DNA from 2 places in the Pseudoxanthomonas sp. USHLN014 genome. Region 1 is predicted to be linked to the other one. Evidence: riboswitches for the same ligand, from Rfam matches in the RefSeq annotation. Region 1 holds a riboswitch; the other holds the start of a gene.
What was found. A riboswitch is a leader RNA that binds a small molecule or an ion and turns the genes downstream of it on or off. The one in region 1 is predicted to bind fluoride.
Positions count from the first base shown of each region.

Region 2: linked by a shared signal. The riboswitch ahead of WFQ05_RS19745 (voltage-gated chloride channel family protein) and the one ahead of crcB (fluoride efflux transporter CrcB) in region 1 are both predicted to bind fluoride.

Region 1 is NZ_JBBCKO010000001.1:480,547-484,677, forward strand. It holds gene WFQ05_RS02145 (DNA translocase FtsK) at 1-342, shown strand, start outside; gene lolA (outer membrane lipoprotein chaperone LolA) at 529-1,158, shown strand; gene WFQ05_RS02155 (replication-associated recombination protein A) at 1,288-2,565, shown strand; fluoride riboswitch at 2,580-2,653, shown strand; gene crcB (fluoride efflux transporter CrcB) at 2,768-3,172, shown strand; gene dbpA (ATP-dependent RNA helicase DbpA) at 3,188-4,131, opposite strand, start outside.
Region 2 is NZ_JBBCKO010000016.1:6,673-10,803, reverse strand. It holds gene WFQ05_RS19760 (DUF190 domain-containing protein) at 1-123, opposite strand, end outside; gene crcB (fluoride efflux transporter CrcB) at 139-528, opposite strand; gene WFQ05_RS19750 (hypothetical protein) at 531-926, opposite strand; gene WFQ05_RS19745 (voltage-gated chloride channel family protein) at 927-2,285, opposite strand; fluoride riboswitch at 2,368-2,440, opposite strand; gene WFQ05_RS19740 (EamA family transporter) at 2,592-3,479, opposite strand; gene WFQ05_RS19735 (Lrp/AsnC family transcriptional regulator) at 3,554-4,036, shown strand.

The sequences.
Region 1 (4,131 bases):
GAGGTGCACCGCGTGGTCGAGCACCTCAAGGCCAGCGGCCCGGTGGACTACATCGAAGGCGTGCTGGAAGAGGTGCAGACCATGGGCGATGGCGTGGTGGTCGGCGCGACCGGCCTGCCCGAATCGGCCGGCAGCGACGATCCGGAGGCCGATCCGCTCTACGACCAGGCCGTGCAGATCGTCACCGAGACGCGCCGCGCCTCCATCTCCGGCGTGCAGCGTCGCCTGAAGATCGGCTACAACCGCGCCGCCCGCCTGGTCGAGGCGATGGAAGCAGCGGGCGTGGTCAGCGCGCCCGAGCACAACGGCGACCGCAGCGTCCTGGCGCCGCCGCCGCGCTGAAGCGGCGGGGAACCTCGCTGAGCGGCGTAACGCCGCACGGCCATCCTTCGGTGGATCGTCGAGGCTGCCTCGCCTGCCGCGCGCGGGCCTGCAGCCGGATCCCGCCTGTTCGCCGCAGCCGCCATGGCCCGCCGATTCAGATTGGACGCGTCACACTTGCCGCATCACGACATCAGGGGTGTTTGCATGATCCGCATGCTGAAAATGGCCGTGCTGGGCACGGCGCTGCTGGCCGGCACCGCGCTGGCCGACGCGCGCGCCGAGCTGGTCGCCTTCACCAACGGCCTCAAGGGCCTGGACGGGCAGTTCAGCCAGACCGTCTACAACGCCAACGGCGCGGTGAAGGAGCGCTCCAGCGGCCGCGTGGCGCTGTCCACGCCGGACCTGTTCCGCTGGGAGTACGCCAAGCCTTACGAGCAGCTGATCGTGGCCGACGGCAGGAAGGTCTGGATCTACGAACCGGACCTGCAGCAGGCCACGGTGCGCGACCAGGGCAGCGAGGCGCAGAGCAGCCCGCTGGCCGCGCTGCTCAAGCCCAAGGAGCTGGACGCCAAGTTCGACGTCTCCCAGGCCCCGGCCGCGCAAGGCCTGGAATGGATGACGCTGACGCCCAAGCGGGATGACGCGACCAGCGGCTTCGAAGTGGCCGAACTGGGCTTCGCCAACGGCCAGCTCAAGCGCATGAAGGTGACCGACGCGGTAGGCCAGCGCACCGAGGTGGAGTTCAGCGGCTGGAAGCGCAACCCGGCCTTCGCCGCGGGCACCTTCAGCTACAAGCCGGCCGCCGGCGTGGACGTGGTCGGCGCGGCGCAGTAAGCCCGCCGCGACGACGCCTGGGCGCGCACCGCCTACAATGGCGGTGTGGCCCGCACCCGCACTTCCCAGCCTCCCACCGACGATCTGCTGAGCGTCGATCGCAGCGCGCTGCAGCCGCTGGCCGAGCGCATGCGCCCGCGCACGCTCGACGAGATGGTCGGCCAGCGCCGCCTGCTCGCGCCGGGCACGGCGCTGCGCCGCGCGGTCGAGTCCGGACGCGTGCATTCGATGATCCTGTGGGGGCCGCCGGGCTGCGGCAAGACCACGCTGTCGCTGCTGCTGGCGCAGTACGCCGATGCGGAGTTCAAGGCGATCTCCGCGGTGCTCTCCGGACTGCCGGAGGTGCGCCAGGTGCTGGCCGAGGCCGCGCACCGCTTCGCCCAGGGGCGGCGCACGGTGCTGTTCGTCGACGAGGTGCACCGCTTCAACAAGGGCCAGCAGGATGCGTTCCTGCCGCATATCGAGCGCGGCACGATCCTGTTCGTCGGGGCGACCACCGAGAACCCGTCCTTCGAGCTGAACTCGGCGCTGCTCTCGCGCTGCCGCGTGCACGTGATGGAGGCGGTCTCGCCAGCCGACATCGCCCAGGCGCTGCGCCATGCGCTCCAGGACAGCGAGCGCGGGCTGGGCGGGCAGGGACTGGAGGTCTCCGATGAGGCGCTGATGCAGATCGCCGGGGCGGCCGATGGCGACGTGCGCCGCGCGCTGACCCTGCTGGAGATCGCCGCCGAGCTGGCGGTGGACGAGGGCGGCCAGGTCACCGAGGCCACCCTGGTGCAGGTGCTGGCCGACCGCACGCGGCGTTTCGACAAGGGCGGCGAGCAGTTCTACGACCAGATCTCGGCGCTGCACAAGTCGGTGCGCAGCTCCAATCCGGATTCGGCCCTGTACTGGCTCACGCGCATGCTCGATGGCGGCTGCGACCGGGCCTATCTGGCGCGCCGGCTCACGCGCATGGCCATCGAAGACATCGGCCTGGCCGATCCACGCGCCCAGCAGATGGCGCTGGAGGCCTGGGACATCTACGAGCGCCTGGGCAGCCCGGAAGGGGAGCTCGCCCTGGCCCAGCTGGTGCTGTATCTGGCCTCGACGGCCAAGTCCAACGCCGGCTATGCCGCCTTCAACCAGGCCAAGGCCGAGGTCCGCGAGACCGGCACCCAGGAGGTGCCCATGCACCTGCGTAACGCGCCGACCAAGCTGATGAAGGGCCTGGGCTACGGCCAGGGCTATCAGTACGACCACGACGCCGAGGGCGGCATCGCGCTGGACCAGACCGGCTTCCCCGATGCGATGGGCGAGCGCATCTACTACCAGCCGGTCGAGCGCGGACTGGAGATCAAGCTCAAGCAGAAGCTCGATGCCTTGCGCGCGGCGCGCGCCCAGGCGCGGGCTGACAAGGCGGGCTGAAGCGGCTATCGTCGCGGCCCACAGGAGATGGCATTCCTCCTCGAACCGCCGGCGGCGCCACCGTCGTGCTGATGATGCCTGCCCAACCCCACGCCGGGGTGGCAGGTGCGTGCCCCGGCATCGATCCTTCGGAGACCGTCATGCCGCAACACGCCTTACTGCCCTGTCTTGTCCTGTCGATGCGCACCTCGCGAGGTGCGGCATGAGCCCGTCCCTGTGGTGGCAGCAGCTGGCACTGGTGATGGGCGGCGGTGCGCTGGGCGCGGGACTGCGTTTCTGGATCGGCGGTCAGATGCTGCGCCAGTTCGGCAGCGGCTTTCCCTACGGCACACTAGCCGCCAACTTCATCGGCTCGCTGGTCGGCGGTTTCCTGCTGGTATGGCTGGAGAACCGCGGGCCCTCGGCGCTGTACCTGCGCGCGTTCCTGGTGGTCGGCATCCTGGGCGGGCTGACCACCTTTTCCTCGCTGATGATGGAAAGCCTGATGCTGGCGCGCGCGGGGCGCGGCATGGTGGCCTTCGCCAATCTCGGGGTCAGCCTGGCCGGTGGGCTGGTGCTGGTCGCGCTGGGCGCCTGGATCGCGCTGCAGCTGCGGCCGACGCCCTGAGCGCCGGCCCCATGCTCAAAGCTTGCGCACGCGGAAGCTGCGGCCCTTGATCTTGCCGGCCGACAGGCGCGCCACGGCCTTGTCGGCCTGACCTGCCTGCACGGCGACATAGCTGCGCACCGGGCCGATGATGATCTTGCCAATCGCGCTGCCGGGCAGGCCGGCGTCGCCGGTCAGGGCGCCGAGCAGATCGCCAGGACGCAGCTTGTCCTTCTTGCCGCCGTCCACGCGCAGGGTGGCGAACGGCGCGCGCGGCGGCTGCGCCGGGCGGCCGGTGGCCAGCGGGGTCTTCATCCATTCCAGCGGCGCGCCGGTGAGTTCCTCGAGCATCCGCGCCCGGGGCAGTTCGCGCGGGGCGACCAGGCTGAAGGCCAGGCCGCTGCGACCGGCGCGGGCGGTGCGGCCGATGCGGTGGGTGTAGGTGTCGGTGTCGGTGGGCAGTTCGTAGTTGAACACCGCGGCCACGTCTTCCACGTCCAGGCCGCGCGCGGCCACATCGCTGGCCACCAGCACGTTGCAGCTGCCGCCGGCGAAGCGCACCAGCACCTCCTCGCGATCGCGCTGCTCCAGGTCGCCGTGCAGGGCCAGCGCCGAGAAGCCGTAGCCCTGCAGCGAGTTGGCCACCTCGTCCACGTCCTTGCGCGTATTGCAGAACACCACGGCAGGCTCCACGCGCTGGGCCAGCAGCAGGCCGGCCAGGGCCTTCTGCCGCAGGGCGGGTTCGATCTCGCAGAAGCGCTGCAGGATGTCCGGCGCGGCGGCGGCGGTCTGGCCTGCGGCCACTTCGAGCGGCTCGCGCAGCATGTCCTGGGCGATGCCGCGGATCGCCTCGGGCCAGGTGGCCGAGAACAGCAGGCTCTGCCGGGTCTTGGGCGTGCGACCGACGATCTCGCGGATCTGGTCCTCGAAGCCCATGTCCAGCATGCGGTCGCCCTCGTCCAGCACCAGCACGCGCACGC
Region 2 (4,131 bases), on a different contig from region 1:
GCCGACCAGCGTGCCGCCTACGGCGCCATATTCCTTGGAAAATTGCAGTAGCCAGTCACCGATAGGCTTGTGCCCGTGCCGGCGGTCCTGCGCCGTGAAGAAGGTCAGTTGGAAGCCTTTCATGGGGATCTCCTTGGTCTACGGGTGACGCGTAAGGGATGTGGATGCCATACCCAGCGCCGTCATTGCGAGCGAGCCGCCCACGTGCAGTGCCAGCATGCCGGCCGACCAGCCGAGGCGGCCATCTCGCAGCAGCGTCAGCAGTTCAGCAGAGAAGGTCGAGAACGTGGATAGGCCCCCGGCCAGGCCGGTGATCACGAACAGCCGCCAAGCGGGCGACAGGCCTGGCGACATGCCGAAATACGCAATGGCGAAGCCGACGATGTAGGCCGCGATGAGGTTCGACGCCAGCGTGCCCATTGGGATCTGAGGCACGAGCGCATTCATCGCCAGGCTCAAGGCATAGCGCATCAGTGCACCGAGGACCGAGCCGATGCTGATGGCCAGCACTGCGTAGGCGCCAGTCATCGTCAGTGGCTCCGGGCCGCGTGGCTGTGGGCGGTCCGCTGGTGCCCCAGCGGCAGTTCGCACAGGAACAGCACTGCATGCACCTTGTTCAGTTCCTCGGCATGCTCCTGCATGAACGCGCGCAGGCGCTGCTCGGTGTCCAGCAGTTCTAGGCACTCCGGGTGCCGCATGTCGGTCAGCTCCGGATGCTGGTGCGACATGCGTTCACCGGGCAGGTAGCCCGAACTGACCCGGTGTAACACGGCTTGCAGGATGTTGGCCTTCTTGGCGACCGTCAGTAGATGCTGGGCCAGAGCTGGGGCGGTCAGGTGATGCCAGAAGCGCGTGACCTTGGCGCGGCTCGCGGTCGGGAAATACAACCGCAGCGCAGCGATGGTCGTGGACTTATCTGCATTCATTCAACGCTTTCCTTGGTTGCAGGGGGGCGGCTCGACTGCCGGAGGTGCGGAGGAAGCCTTTGAGGCCGTTCCGTTCTTTTTCAGGAACGAAGCGAGATCAGCAATGCGCAGATCCTCAGGGACCACGTCCCGGTGCCGACGGTGTTTGCTATGGCCCATGCGCTGCGCGTGGTAGATGCCCGTGTGACCGGAGAACAGGTAGGCCGTGACGCAGCCAATGGCCGCCAAGGGCCCGATTTCGGCGCCGAACAGCTCCATCGCCATCAAGGTCGTGGCGATCGGCGTATTGGCCGCCCCCGCGAACACCGCAACGAAGCCAATGCCGGCCATGAATGCAAAGGGCATGTGCAGGATCGGCGCCAATGCGTTGCCTAGGGTGGCTCCGATGTAGAACAGCGGTGTCACCTCGCCGCCCTTGAAGCCGGTGCCCAGCGAGGCGACCGTGAAGCCAAACTTGCCGAGGAAGTCCCACGGCTGCACCGGCTGCTGGAAGGCTCGCTCGATCTGAGGAATGCCCAAGCCGATGTATTGGTAGCCGTCGAGCGCCCAGACCATGCAGGCAATGACAATGCCGCCGGCGAACGGCCGCAGGGGGGCGTAGTGGATGAGCCGCTTGACCCGCGTCCCAAGCGCATGGGTGGCCCGGGCGAAAAGCATGCCGACGATGCCGAACACGACCCCGGCGAGCACGACGGCCACCACGCTCCAGGCGCCCACGGGCACGATCTGCCCGATCGCGTAGTGGGCGTGATGAACGCCCCAGGCCAAGCACACCTGGTCGGCCACGATGGCCGCCACCATGCAAGGAAACAAGGCGTCGTAGCGCATGCGGCCGATGGCGAGAATCTCCAGCCCGAACACGGCACCGGCCAACGGGGTGCCGAACACCGAGGAGAAGCCTGCGGCGATGCCGCACATCAGCAGGATGCGGCGGTCCTCATGTTCCAGGCGGAACGCGTGGGTGAGTTGGTCGGCCAGCGCGCCGCCCATCTGCACGGCCGTGCCCTCGCGTCCCACGGATGCGCCGAACAGGTGTGACACCACCGTGCCGCCGAGCACCAGCGGCACCATGCGCAGCGGCACCACCTTCTTCGGGTCGTGGATTTCATCAATGATGAGGTTGTTGCCCGCGTCCACCGTCTTGCCGAGGAGGTGATACACAAGGCCCACACCCAGCCCGGCCACCGGCAGCAACCAGATCACCCAGGAGTGGGATTCGCGCCACGATGTGGCTTGATCAAGGGAAACGAGAAAGAAGGCCGAGGCGCTGCCGGCCAAGACGGCGACAACGCTGGCAATGACAAGCCACTTGCCCAGGTAGGGCAGCAGCTCAAGCTGTTCTAGACGGCGATGAGGCATGGGTGGGTTCGCTCGAAATCCATCGGGCTGACCCATGCAGAAGATGTGGACGCGAACGCCTACAGCCCCGACAGAAGGTCAGGTGACTGTAGGCGTCATCGGCAGCGAATGCTGCGGTTCGGTTTCCCAGGAGGAACGCCATCTCCGATGCCTACTATACCCATTTGCGGCAGGCAGCAGGAAGCCGTTCGTCGGCTTTCTGACTTCTTAGCGGCGTCGTCGTATTCACACGCCTCGAGCCATGGAGATGGGTCAAGGGCTCTTGAGGGGGATTGCACCCTTGCAGTCCAAGCGCGCGTTGGACGGTTAGTCCTGCGGGACCGCGACAGGCAAGTGGGTAGCCTTGCGGCTCGTGAACGCGCTCCCCGCCGATGCAGCCACGATCAGCCCAATGGCCATCCACTGCAAGCCGCTCAATGCCTCGCCCAACATGGCGAGGGCCAGCAGCGCGGCCACCGCCGGCTCCATGCTGATCAGGATACCGAACGCCTGTGCCGGAAGGCGCTTGAGCGCCATCATTTCCAACGAAATGGGGATGGCGCTGGAAAGCAACGCAACGCCTAGCCCAACCGCCAGCACCGCCGGCGACCAGAGGTCGCTACCAGCGTGCGCGATGCCGACAGGCACGACCACCACGGCCGCAACCCCGAGCCCCAAGGATACGGATAGGCCCGCATGCACGTGGCCAATGCGCTTGCCGAACAGGATGTATGTGGCCCAGAACACCGCAGCCGCCAACGCGAACAGCACACCCGCAGGGTCCAGCATTCTGCCGTTGTGGCCCAGTGGTAGCAACAGCCCCAGACTCACGGCCGCCAGCGCCACCCAGAGGAAATCGAGGGCACGCCGCGAGGCCCAAAGCGCGACCGCCAGCGGCCCAGCGAACTCGATCGCCACTGCGATGCCGAAGGGAATCGTGCGCAGAGACAGATAGAAGCACAGGTTCATTGCGCCCAGCGCAGCGCCATACCCCACAATCATCCAAACATCGCCACTGCCCAGCCGCCACCGCCAGGGGCGCCACAGCATCAGGAGCAAGAGTGCGGAGAGCCCCACGCGAATGGCCGTGGTGCCCTGGGCACCGACCAGCGGGAACAGCGAATGTTTGGCCCACGACGTCCCGATGCCGAGAAAGGTGACTGAGCCCAATACCGCGAGCAGGGGAAGGAAGGGGGAGAAGCGGCGCGAGGACATGGTGGTATTTTAGTTCGCCAGCTTCTAATTTTTGCCTCAATCTTCAAAGCCGCAGCGCAACTTTCGTTCAATCCATGCCCACTAATACTCATACCTCGCTCGATGACCACGACTTGGCCATCCTGGAACTCCTGCAGCGCGACAACACACTGCCGCAGCGGGACATCGCACACGCGGTTCACCTCTCGGCCCCGGCCGTGCAGCGCCGCATCCGGCGCCTGCGCGACAGTGGCGTGATCCTCTCGGAGGTGGCCGTCTTGGACGCAACCCGCCTAGGTCGTCCGCTGACGCTGCTGGTGGAGGTCCATGTGCATGATGAGCACCCGTCACGCACAGCGGGCCTGCGAGCCCGCATCATGGCCGAGTCGGCGGTGCAGCAGTGCTATCCAATCACCGGAGAGGCCGACTACCTCCTGGTCATGACCGCCACCACCATGGCCGAATACCAAGCACTCACCGAACGTCTATTCGGTGGTGACGAGAACGTCCGGCGTTTCCGGACATCGGTGGCTTTGGGCTGCTTGAAGTTGGGCTTGCAGGTGCCGTTGAGTAGGTAGTGCCACAACGCACCGCAGAATCCAGCGATGGGCGGGACTTGCGGGTATCGTGAAACAAAAGAAGGCCCCCTCGCGGGGGCCCCAAAGGACATGGA